Regions from separate parts of the Paenibacillus sp. sgz302164 genome, predicted to be linked through region 1. Evidence: predicted binding sites of a transcription regulator. Region 1 holds the regulator's gene; the other holds the start of a gene.

Region 1 (6,496 bases):
GCGAATACAGGCCTCTTCCCCTCCGCTGTCGCTTTCAATATGCCACCAGGCGGCAAGGAGCGCGTGACAGTACGCCCAGACAAGCACCCTTTCCTTGTTCAGATCCAATTGCTCAACAAACAGGTCGATTCTGCGTTCGGTAGCTTGTAAAGCTTGCTCCGGCGGCACATGGTTCATTAAAAAAGGGATTATTTCATACTCAGGTTCGCCAATCACTCCCTTGGGGTCAATGGCCAGCCAAGGTTCGCGTTCGGCGGATAGTATATTCTCATGATGCAGGTCGCCATGGAGCAGGTACTGTTTGCCGGGAGCGGACTGCAGCCGGGAAAGCAGCAGCTCCGCCTTCTCTATCATTGCCTTCGGGAAAGGCCCGGTTCCGCCGTTAAAATGCTTTCGCAGCCGCTCAAAGCCTTGAAACCATCCCGCCACAGTCGGAAAAGCCGGCTCCGCCGGCGGGGCCGCCCGCAGTTTTTTCATCACCGATGCGGCGATCAGCACCGCCGTTTCGTCATCCGCTACGGATTTTAACGTGTTCCCCGGCTTCAGCCTTTCCAACAAAATCAATCCCATATCGGCATCGGCACGGAGGAGTTTGACCATTCCGCGGCCTTCCAAGCACGTGAGCGCCATAATTTCCGCAGCCGTATCTTTGGAAGGGACTCCAAGCTTCAAAACGGCCTCTTCCCCTCCGCTATATACGACCGGAGCGACGAAGTTATAGCTGAGCGAATAGGAAGGAAGCACCCGCAGCGACCATTTGGCTTCAATGGAAGCGATCAGTTCATTGAAATCGTCCAGCCACTGTTCGCCTTTTTCCTTATGGACGCCAATGATCGTGCGGCTGAAATGTTCAGGCAGTTGGATCATATTATTGTATACCGATCCTCTGGTCCAGTTTTCCTTGCAAGTATACGACTCTCATGAGCACAGTCGCCGCTTGCGCCTTCGTCACAGTGCCCTGCGGATCGAGCTTGCCGTCGATGCCGTCCAGCAATCCGAGTTGGGCGGCGAGAGCAACGGCGCCCTTCTCCGCAATGAGGTCGGCATCTTCATAGCCGAGCTTCGCATTGTTTTGCAGCTGCGCGGCCAGCTTGTCGTATTTGAGGAACTTGACAAGCAGAGCGGCCAGCTTTTCCCTCGTCAGCATGCTGCCCGGCTCCAGCCGCGGGGTTTTGCGGGGATCGAGCCACTGAGATTGAATATAAAACTGGGCGGCCGCATAATAAGCATTTTCTTTGTCCACATCCTCAAAATGCAGCTGCGGTTGCGAGCCGTTGTTCGCGTAAAAAATCGAATCCTCATAATGCGGATTCAGCGCTTTCGCGGTCATCTGCAGCCAGTCGCCGAGCGTAATGGCCTCATCCGGATGCAGCTTGCCTTCGGAATCGGCCTTCAAAATGGAGTGCTGAACAAGCGACTCCAAATCTTTTTGCGCCCAATGTCCTGCGATATCGGCAGGTGGCGCCGGCACATTTCCGCCGCCTTCGCCGGATAACTGGAAAGTTTCCCGCCATTTGCCGGTAACGGCATCGATTATAAATCCGGCCTGTGTGCTGTCCTTGTAGTTTTGCTGATAAACTAGCTTAAGCACCGGTTCCGCATACCCTGTAGTTCCCGAATAAAAGCCGCCGAACTTGTGGTATTGCAGCACGGGAGCCGTGCCTTCCATAAAGATTTTGAAAGCTTCTTCTTTCGTTGTAGCCGCCTCCAGTGAGGACACTTTCGCATCCATATCTTCCTCGCGGGTACTGTGATAGCTTTTCAGTGCGCCTTGCGCGTTCAACGTGATCGAAGTCGTATCGCCGCTGACCGGAAGCCCCTTGAATATACGCTGATAGCGGTACACGAACAAACCGTTCCCGCCATTGGCCGGGGAATCCGCCGACATCAATTTGAGTTCCTCGGCATTCGGATACAATTGATTAATGAGAGCCAGCGCCTTCCCGTCCGCCGCCTTTTGCGCAATCGCTTCCTGCTTTTGCCCCTCTCTTGACGCTTCATTCACCAATGGGGACCCATACCCGAATCCGTCTGCCTGAAAATCGAGAATTCGCCCCGTTTTCGCATCAACGACGGCTGTGGATTGCTTTTCATACCCGCCAAAAGAAGGCGTTTGATTGGACCAGCTCAAGTTCCACACCTGCCGGTTATTTTCCCAATAGGCATTTAATTCCTTTCCGATCAGCTTCCGATCCGCCGGAATGGCTTCCAATCGCTCCGCGAGCCCGGCTGCCTGCTCGGCCGTCAGCAGTTGGCCGTCTCCTTTCCCCGCTGTCGGAACAAAAACTTGATCCGTCTTGCCGACGTCAGAAAGCTGCTCAATGTCCGATTTCAGGTCTTTGCCCGTTTCATCCAGCAGTTTGCCGGTTTGCGCATCGATGCTCACATCGCCGCGCAAAGGAGCCCAGCCGAGAAACCAGCTTTTTTCTCTGGCGTATGGTTTATACAACGGAACATACTGCAAATTCAAATGAACGCTCGATTCGTATTTTTTAAGCGCTTCATCCTGGCTGACAGCCGGCTTCGAAGACGGATATTGTTCCGACGCTTTGGTTCGGTAATAACCCGTAACTTCCCCGTTGCCGTCTACGGTCACGGAAATATTGTCCCCGCTTGCGAGGCCGTCTATGAAAGGAGTGAACGTAAAATAATATTGAACAGGACCAAAAAGCGCATCTTCCCTTATTCTCGGCTGTTGTTCAAGCTTCAAGCTGTCGGACCCGATCGAAGGCGCTGCCTTGCGGATAAAATCTTTTGCCGATTCGAGGGCTTCCGCTTCGGTCTTTTTCGGCGGATAGTACGCCTCGCCGTCGGCGGCCTGGAAATAAAAGCTGGTTTGCAGCAATTCGCCGGTAATGGAATCAACCTTGCTCGTCAAACCGTAACTGCTGTTAGAACCGGTGCTGAACTCCCAGTTGATCGTCCAGACATTTTGATATTGAGGAGGATATGTATTCGTATCTCCCAACTGCACCTGGGCTGCCCGGGCATCCTTAAGTCTGGGAAATAAAGCCTTGACTTTCGCTACCGCTTCTTCCTGCGTAATTTTGGCTTCCGCCTGTTTGACCGGCGGCACCTGAACGGTATCGGCAATCGGAACCGCGGCGGACATGCCCTGCACTTCGACGGTTACGCTTTCGCCTGCAAAAGCCGGCAGCGGCAGCAGACTCATGCTCAAAACGGATAATACGGCAAGCTTGCCGGTCATCCCATTTATTTTTGGACGTGCATTCAACAACATCACTCTCCCAAAATTTGAATATTTTGCAAAGCCCATCAATATGTACGTGCCCAATTACAAATAGTTCCGTTCTTATCAAGGAAACAAAATAAAACCGTCGTCAGCTCTTCGTCAAGAAGAACCGCGACGGCTTTGCTTATTTTTTGGGAATAAATCCGCCTTCATGCTTGCCTAATATTTCTGTCAATTCTTTTAAAAACATATTGATATCTTTGAACTGGCGATAGACGGAAGCGAACCGAATGTACGCCACTTCGTCGACCGGGTACAGCTGCTCCATAACAAGTTCGCCGATGGCCCGGCTGTCCACTTCCGCATGCGCGGTGTTGCGAAGCTGCATCTCTACTTCCGAGACGATAACTTCCAGCCTCTCCATGGAAACAGGTCTCTTCTCGCAGGCCCGGATCAGGCCTCTCAACATTTTTTCCCGGCTGAACTCTTCTCTGCTGCCGTCCTTCTTGATGACGATCAGCGGGGTTTCCTCTACCATTTCGAACGTCGTAAACCGTCTCATGCATTTCTCGCATTCCCGGCGGCGGCGGATCGATTTATTTTCGTTGGCGGATCTGGAGTCGAGCACTTTCGTACCGTTGTAGTCACAGAATGGGCATCTCACTGGCCTCTTAACTCTCCTTTCTTTTGAACGTCAATTACCATATGTTACTTGTCATGAACAGGAGCGAAACGCACATAATAGGATTACCAACGACAAGGAGGTGAACAACATGGGTGCAGGACAATCTCGCAGCAGCAATGTTCTAGTCGTTCCTCAAGCAAATGCCGCGCTGGATCAGTTGAAATACGAAGTTGCTCAAGAGCTGGGTATCGCCATCCCGCAAGATGGCTACTACGGCAACATGGCGACTCGTGATACTGGTGCCATCGGGGGTCACATTACTCGTCGCCTGGTACAAATCGCAGAGCAGCAATTAGCCGGACAATTCAAGTAACCCTTGAATAAAGGCTAACGTCCCGCGAGAAGTATTGAATCATTGCTCCTTCGATGGAGCGGGTTCAATGCTTCTTTCTTTTTTCATCAAAAATCTTTGAGAGAGCCCGGATTGCCCGCCGCTAAAGCGGATAAAGCATTTTCGATCCACTGCTCGGTGTAAAGTTTTTTGTACTTCTCATAGTAATACAGCACCCGCTGCACATAATGACGCGTTTCCCCAAAAGGTATCCGGCTGATATTCGCTTCCGTGCCGTCCCAAACCTCGTTTCTTTTCCATTGGTTGACATTGCCCTGGCCTGCATTGTATGCGGCTATGGCGTACGGCAAATTGCCGTCATAATGCTTCATCAGCCAACTGATGTACCAAGCTCCGAGATTGATGTTAATGTCCGCCTGCAGCAAATCTTCTTGTGAAAAAGAGCCCATATTCGCGGACTCGACGATCCAAGCCGCCGTGTCCGGCATAAGCTGCATGAGGCCGATCGCCCCTTTGCTCGATTCCAGATGATGCTTGTAGTTCGTCTCGACCCGAATGATCGCCGCAATGAGAAAAGGATCTGTATGATGATTCGCCGCGCTTTGTCGAATTTCCTTCTCGTAATAAATCGGGTACAGCTTGCGGCCGATAAAAGAACTGTTCATAAAGAGGAGCATAACAAAACAAATCAGCAGAAGAGCGAAAGCGCGCTTTTTCCGAAAAAATGTCATGTAAGCCCCTTTCTTAACCAAAATTCGCGAATCTGCCGCTCCGTTTCCTCCAAAGATCCGCTGTTGTCAACGAGGATATCGGCGCGCTCGCGCTTGATTTCGATCGGCATTTGCGCATCAAGCCTCCTGTCGGCCTCGGCTTCCGAGAGCCCGTCGCGCCGGATCAGCCGTTCCCGCTGCACTTCGTGGGGCACATAGACGACCATAATCTCTTGATACATATGTTCATAACCGGATTCATACAGCAGCGGCACATCGACAACGACCAACTTGTCCGGATGCTCCCGCTCGGCCGTCTCTCTTTGCTCGAGCAACTGCGCGCGAATCGCGGGATGCAGCAAGCTCTCCAACAGCTTGCGCGCATCTTTGTCCGCGAAAACGATCTCGCCCAGCTTTTTGCGGTTCAAAGATCCGTCCGGCTGAATAACGGCTTGTCCGAACTGCTCCGCAACCCTGGCAAGAACCGGGCTGCCGGGCTCCACAACATCGCGGGCGATTTTGTCCGCATCAATCAATATGGCGCCGCGGCGGACGAGCATGGCGCTAACCGTACTTTTGCCGCAAGCGATTCCTCCTGTTAACCCGATATTCATCCGAAAAACTCCTTGCCATTAGAACATTTTCATGATTCCCATCAATACAAGCACGCATGCCGGAAGAATCGACAGCTTCCTCATCCAGTTGATCTCCGCATAGCGAAACCCGATGCGAAGTCCGGTCGCAATAAATATTCCGCTCGCCAAAGCGATGACAGCCGCCGTAAGTAATGGCGCAAACCCGATAAGAGCCGCCCCGATCCCTGCTCCGAATGCGTCGAGCGATAGCGCCAGCCCGAGCAGCGTCGCTTCGGACGCGGAAATATTGCCCGATTTATCTACATCCGCGATGGAAGGCGTCCGTAAAATTTGAATAACAAGTCCAAACCGTTTCAATTCGAGGTTTAAAATCTCTTTTGTCTTTTGCAGCGTATCCCCGCCCTGCGGTTCGGCCGGGAGCTGCCTCAAAGAAATCTCCGGCTCTTGCGCTTCCTGAGACTTATTTTGCAGCACCTGCGCAAACGCCCAGATGCCGATACCGATCAGGATGGCGGCGCCGATCCGCTTCGCTGCCTCCGGACTCAAAAACGAAGACAGGAGCACGCCGATTTGCATCGAGCTGAAAATAATAATGCCCGACCAAAGCGAAATAATGCCGATGGAAAGAAGCGGAATCCGAATTTTACGCAAACCGTACATCGCACCGACGCCAAAACCGTCCAAGCTGACCGCAAAAGCAAGAATAAGCAAAGAAATCACAGGAAGCATAATACCCCTCCTAAGAGTTTTCCATAGGATTAACTTCTTTCCCAGGTTACATTCTTCTTATCATATGGGAGGGGGTGGCGACTCGTGCCTATTTACCGGATTTCTTTGGGACTCTCTTCTGCTTCAGGGGCTGGCATGTCGGACAAATATGCGTCCCTCTGCCGCCGACAACCGTTTTGTAAATCTCGCTTCCGCACGCCTTGCAAGGTTCGGACTGCCGTCCGTAAATGTTCAATTGATGCTGGAACAGTCCGATTTCACCCTGGCCGTTCACAAAGGATTTGATCGACG
Region 2 (6,496 bases), 400 kb from region 1:
TTGTACTCGGTGCACCAGCGTATTCAGAGGAGCCAAAAGTATATATCCAGGCCGGGTCAGCATTCGCTGCGTCAAGATAGACGCTGGTCGTTACGGTAATATCCGTTACCCCTGTTAGAATACCATTCGGCATTTGTACGAAACCACTGCTTCCGTCCAGTTCGACCGCTCCCGATCCATTCGCCGCGGTCCCCCAAGTGTAACCACCATTCAAGGTGCCATTGCGGTTGTTACCGGAGTAATCCGTAACTGTTGTTCCACTTCCCTCATTAAACTTGTACCACAGCATCAAACTGTTATCTGCCGCAACTGCCTTGACTGGTGGTGTAAATGGGATTAACCCTGTAAGCATTGTAACAATTAACAAGACTGCTAAAACCCTCATTTTCGCCATAATCTTCTCCCTTCCTACTTTTTCTGGTATTGGGCATGATGTATCTTGTGAATCCGCTTACAAAATATTTTATAGGATAAATAGAAAAATAATAATAGAATTACTTTCGGTAAAAGTTTGATTTTTTTTGCTCTTCGCCGCTAGCAATGCTACCTGCATAATCACGCTCGGGTCTAATCAATAAATATAATTCTTCATTGGTATTTCTCACTAGAATAAATAAAAAAAGGAGCGCTTAATCATTCTGCGCCCCCATAGATGATTTGAAACAATTTTCTCAATCAATTCAAATAACACTCACTAATACTGAAAAGTAGAAAACGGTGATATTCCATAATTTATTAGAAAACGGAGCCCGCAAACACGCGTGGCTCCGTTATTAGGAAACACCGGAGAAGGCAAAACTGTTCCTGGACAGTTGGTACTACTGGGCGACGCACAGCCAAATCCCTGATATGGTGAAGGCTGCGAAAACCATTCGTCAGCATGAAAAAGGAATCTTACGATGGTTTACATCGAAAGTGACAAACGGCATTATGGAGGCTATTAACGGCCTCATTCAAAGCGCTAAACGACGTGCGCGCGGCTACAGGCCGGTCAAAAACCTAAAAACGATGATTTATTTAATTGCAGGTGGACTGAAGTTCAAAACAGTCGAAATTTAAAACAAAAAAGAACCGCGATCAGTTTGGAGCCACAACCCGCTCATCTCACCGAACACGATTCCCTTGTCCAAGTTTTATAGATTTATATTACCCATGTGAAACTGCGAATAGCCAGTATTTCAATCGTCGAAGAAGCAATAAGTGCATCTTTGCTAGCATCCGTCATATTTCGTTTCATATCTTGAGGAGAAGGCAATCCTTCTTGTTGCTTTCTAAGCATCTCAAGTTAAACGTTTACTATTTTAATGGTATATGTAATAATTAGGATAAGACGGAAAGAGGGAGGAAGTGTATGAAGTTCTACTGAACTTGTATGGACTGAACTTTATAACAAGCTTTGCACCAGAATTAAAATACTATTTAGAAAAGAGGTTATTATGAAAAAGATCTCATTAATTTTGTTTGCGGTATTCATGCTTCAGCTCTCTATTGTCTCAGCAGCGTCTGCAAAGAGTACGCTCGTAGCTGGTGAAACACTTGAAAAAGGTCAAGTGTTAACTTCGAATAATGGTATATATTCCCTCATCTTTCAGAACGATAGAAATCTAGTACTTTATAAGAATTTCAATAATACCACAACGTCTCTCTGGGCTTCAGACACTGTTAATTTTCATGCTGATTATTATGATTCATCTGCTGGTTATTACAAATCATATTATCCCGAATATTTAGGTTTCGCCGCAAACCAACCTCCTTCTTCCCCACAAGCTCTTGGTTTACAAGAAAGGGTAAAAGGCTATACTATATGGAGATTTGCTCCCGAATTATGGGCTCCAGGCCATTACGGAAGAAATAATGTGCCAGCTGACCTTTCTGGCGACATTCTAGTTGTTCAAGATGACGGTAATGCAGTTGTTTATAACACAAAGCACGCTGATAAAGGCTGGTATCCTGTCTGGGCTACAAATACTGGCGGGCGTTAAGTTTATTATGAGAGCCGCAGTTTAATGTGGCTCTTTTTTTGTCAAGCCACGTGTCTCTCCCCCCAAATAATTTTATTTTGCTTTAAACTTTATCACTTTGGATCCTTGCGTTCAGATATAAATGGTAACGGGTCAAAGCCTGGAGTTTATCCAGAATTTGACCCGTTTTCTTGTATTATCTTAACTTCAACGTGAAAACCAGAGCAGCTCTGGAATTTCACACAGCTGAAAAAAAGCCAGGGGCATCGCCCTGGCTTTCTTTTATGAACATCTGCTGTAGCCGCAGTTGGCGCAGTTCTTGCAGCCTTCGCTGTTGATCAAGGATGCTGAGCCGCAAGATGGGCACAGGTCCTTCGACGCGGACGCGTCCTGAACAGGCGCGCTATGGCTGTGGCCTCCGTCGCTGTAGCTGCTGGCCGCAGCAGGTGCCGGGGCATCCGGCACTTCGCTGGTCGCGGTCACGAAACTCCGCGCATCGTCCGATTCGTTCATCACTTCGTCGTGCTGCTCGAGCGCTTTGGCGACCGCGTCCGCGATCGATTCGACGCGGTTGTTGCCGAAACCGATAGCGCCGGAGCCACCGATGCCTTTGAGATGCTTCACGAGCAGCTTCACTTTATCGCCGTGATCGCCGTACCGCAGGAACAACGAGCACACGCGGCCCAGCGCCTCGGACATGGCGAATACGTCGGAGCCTGCCTTGCCTACGTTCAGGAAGATTTCGCTTGGCGTGCCGTTCATATCGTTAATCGTAATATACGCCATGCCGAAAGGCGTGTTGACTTTATACGTGGCGCCGCGCAATACTTGCGGACGGCGTTTGTATTGTTTATCGAAAACCTGCTCCGTTTTCGCGTCTACATTGACGGCGAGCTGACTCGAAATGTCGGCGAATGTTTCGGCTTCCTGCTCTTTCGGCGATTTTTCCGCCGGCGCCGCAGCTTCTTCCTTCTTCTCAGCGCTGGTGCTGAGCACCTGCACGTCGCGGCTGCCGTCGCGATAGATGGTTACGCCTTTGCATCCGAGATCGAATGCCAATTCGTACAGCCTTTTCGTTTCTTCCACCGTAAAATCGGACGGGCAGTTGGCGGTTTTGGAGATCGAACTATCCACCCATTTTTGAATAGCGGCTTGGGCACGAATATGGTCTTCCGCGGTCAGCGACATCGCGGTGACGAAGTAATCCGGCAAGTCCTGATCTGGATGCTGATCTTTCCACTCCTGTGCGATCGGCACATACTGTTTATCGAAGCCAAGACGGCTTTGACGGTAATACTCGAAAGCGAAGTAAGGTTCGATTCCCGTGGAAGTGCCTACCATCGTTCCCGTACTGCCGGTAGGAGCCTGGGTAATGACCGTTACGTTGCGCATGCCTTTCTTTTGAATAGCGGCTCCGACTTCGGGATATACCTGAGTCATGTTTTTCATAAAGCCGCTTTGCAAAAACTTCTCAGCATGGAACTGTTTGAAGGAGCCTTTTTCGCCTGCAATTTCCGCTGACGCCAGATACGCTTCTTTGGCCATGAAGCCGTAGATCTTGTCCAGGAATTGCAGCGACTCCGGGCTGCCGTAACGGATTTTCAGCTTAATCATCAGCTCTGCCAGCCCCATGGTTCCTAAGCCCACGCGACGCTCGCCCTGCTGATTGAGCCGGTTTTCTTCGAAATGATACGGCGTTTTGTCAATAACGTTGTCAAGGAAGCGCGTCGAATAACGAACGACTGTAGCCAGGTCTTCCCAATCCACATCATGCTTGTCGGCATCGTAAAACTTGGAAAGATTAATGGCCGACAAGTTGCATACGCCCCACGCCGGCAGCCCCTGCTCGCCGCACGGATTCGTGCAGATGATCGGGTTGAAGTACCAACTGTTGGACATTTGGTTGTAATATTCCATGAACACAACGCCGGGCTCCGCCGATTTCCACGCCGATTCGATAATCGTATGCCATACGTCGCGGGCCCGCACGGTGCGGTAATGCTTAACTTCTTTGCCGAGCTTTTTCCAGGCGTCGAGATTGCCGTCCCACTTGTCGTTATATTCAGGATCAGTCGTATCCGGGAACACAAGTTCCCACTCCAGATCTTCTTTCACAGCTTTCATAAAACCGTTGCTGACGCAAACGGACAAGTTCGCGTTCGTAATCTGTCCCATCGTGGATTTCACGGTAATAAAATCCTCCAGGTCCGGGTGCCAGTCGTTGATCATCAGCATAAGCGCGCCGCGGCGGCTTCCGCCCTGTTCGATCAGCCCTGTCGTATAGCTGAACAATCCGCCCCACGAAACCGCGCCGCTGGAAGAACCGTTAACGCCTTTGACAACGGAACGCCGCGGGCGCAAGGAGGACAGATTGATGCCAACGCCGCCGCCGCGGGACATAATCTCGGTCATTTCGCTCAATGTGCTCATAATTCCGCCGCGGCTGTCTTGCGGGGAAGGGATGACGTAGCAGTTAAACAGCGTCAGCTCGTCGCTGGCATCGGCACCGGCCGCAATCCGGCCGCCCGGAACAAGCTTCCAATCGTCGAGAATGTACCGGAACTTCTCTGTCCATTCTTTCTTTTTCTCCGGGGTCGTCTCTACGGAAGCCATCGCTCCCGCCAGCCTGTCCCACATTTCTTCGGGAGTTTTTTCTATATTTAAAGTGAGCTTCTCCACCGCGGATTCGACGACTTCGCCGCTGCGTGTCCTCACCTTGACCGTTTTGCCGTCGCGGCTTATGATTTCGCCGACTTCTTTAGCTGGAAATTTGGGATCATCTTTCGTCAGAACAAGCACGGTATCGCCAACCTTGGCCAGGCTGGTATCCGCATTTTTAAGCGCGTACCGGTCCAAAAAGATTTTCTCGCTTAAACCATCCAACTTCTTCCTTGTTTGCATCATTTCCAACAACAACACCCTCCCAATAGGCCTCAAAATTATGCAACAACATAGGTCAAGCATATCTTGATAAAATATGTAGAAGCACAATATATTGTGTGCGAGTTCCATTATACAACACTATATTTTGTGCATCTAATAGGTTTTGGACTAAATTCGGCGATTAGTGCAAGCTTATATTCGTTTTTCGGATTTTTCCTTGCTATTGCTCTCTATCTCAGATTTATTTTATCGCTCAGGATATTAATCGCCGGTCAGTTTTTTGCCGTAAGCGACCTTCCAGGCAGGACGCGGCCCCCCGGCTGTAACCCGAATTTCGGTTCGTTTTTCATAGATCCAGTATACCACAAACCGACAAAAATTAGAACATAGGTTCGTAAGTTTTTCTTTTTTCGTTCGAGTTCTGCAAAGCTAAAGGATGCCCTCCATCGAAGATGAGCGACCGCGTTCAGAAGACAGATTGATTCGCCAATTTGCATGCTTGCTTTTCACGATTCGGCTATGAAAAAAAAGGATCGCCGCCCGGTCGCCTCAATCATTGGTTCGGAGAAAGACCCGGAATCGGAAAGTCGACTGCCCCACAAGGCCTCATATGGGGTTCGCATTCACAATAGGGCCATGCATGCCGGTACCCGTTGGGAAACCAACGGCACTGACAGACCGGAAAGCCCGCGAAAGTCAGATTGCCGAATGTGACGGGGCGAGGGAACTAGAGGGGGCGCGTCACCTGGCAGCATGAGCTGCAGTGCAGCAAAATGGGGCGGTGAGGCGTCTTGGCCGGAAGAAAGTCTGCAAAAGTGCAGGCTGCCCGAGCAAGTCGCGACACTCTACGAGGGCTAGGAGAACGAGTGCGGCTAATTTGGGGACAGCCGCCTTTTCTGGGCTTGCGCCTCTCCAGGTATAGGTCGTGGGACTGCACGACTGGACAAAATCAGCTTGCTAGGAAAAAAACTGCGAAAGTGCAGGCTTTTTCTCCGAAATTCGCTTGTTTTGGCGAAAAACCTGCAAAAGTGCAGGCTTTTTCGCTGAAAGTGAGCATGAGTCTATGTGTTCGGTGAAAAGCCTGCACTTTTGCAGGAATTGTTCGTGGACAGCGATCAAGGACGCAAATTCATGTATTTTTGCAGGTTTTTTCGTGCGGCCAGGCAGATTATGGCTATCTCCTCTAACGTGGGGGTTTTTCAACAGCTTGCGAAAGTGCAGATTTTTTCGCTGGGAGCGGCCCATTTCGGTGAAAAGCCTCCCACAATTGCAGGAATTGTTCGTTTGTCAGCGTATCTGCAGGCAAAAGACCTTTTTATCAGGCTTTCTGCGCGCAACCAGGCAAATTGTGCTGCCGGCTCCGGCGGTCGGGGTTTCCGGCAGAGCAGGTTCTCGCGCTCCCAACCCGCTCACGAACGGCCTGGCCTGTGCCGTCTTTGCATCTTGGGGCGGTTGCAGCGCAAGCAAACCATCCATCACCCTCGCGCTCTCCCCACCCCCATCCCGGCGCAGCAAAAAAAGCCCATTTGCAAACAAGCAAATGGGCTGAACTTTATTCACGCTTGAGCAATATGCTCCCTGACATCCTGCCAAAGCTTCAGCTTCAGCACCTCGGTTCCGGCCAGCATCATGATGCCGATACCATGGTTATC

Evidence for each region. The regulator NrdR, encoded in region 1, represses ribonucleotide reductase genes. The targets are predictions, from matches to a motif close to AACACNATATATNGTGTT.
Region 2: a site for NrdR is predicted at 4,946-4,963, ahead of AC0LWT_RS00810 (adenosylcobalamin-dependent ribonucleoside-diphosphate reductase). Genes of this name have one in related genera too.

What each region holds. Positions count from the first base shown of each region.
Region 1 is NZ_JBVYOL010000001.1:608,239-614,734, forward strand. It holds gene AC0LWT_RS02690 (aminoglycoside phosphotransferase family protein) at 1-867, opposite strand, end outside; gene AC0LWT_RS02695 (YcdB/YcdC domain-containing protein) at 869-3,235, opposite strand; gene nrdR (transcriptional regulator NrdR) at 3,378-3,857, opposite strand; gene AC0LWT_RS02705 (alpha/beta-type small acid-soluble spore protein) at 3,967-4,191, shown strand; gene AC0LWT_RS02710 (lytic transglycosylase domain-containing protein) at 4,278-4,901, opposite strand; gene coaE (dephospho-CoA kinase) at 4,898-5,494, opposite strand; gene ytaF (sporulation membrane protein YtaF) at 5,513-6,205, opposite strand; gene mutM (DNA-formamidopyrimidine glycosylase) at 6,294-6,496, opposite strand, start outside.
Region 2 is NZ_JBVYOL010000001.1:205,594-212,089, forward strand. It holds gene AC0LWT_RS00795 (family 43 glycosylhydrolase) at 1-394, opposite strand, end outside; partial or broken gene AC0LWT_RS00800 (ISL3 family transposase) at 793-1,059, shown strand; gene AC0LWT_RS00805 (hypothetical protein) at 1,437-1,982, shown strand; gene AC0LWT_RS00810 (adenosylcobalamin-dependent ribonucleoside-diphosphate reductase) at 2,244-4,865, opposite strand; gene AC0LWT_RS00815 (hypothetical protein) at 5,910-6,410, shown strand; gene AC0LWT_RS00820 (glycoside hydrolase family 88/105 protein) at 6,401-6,496, opposite strand, start outside.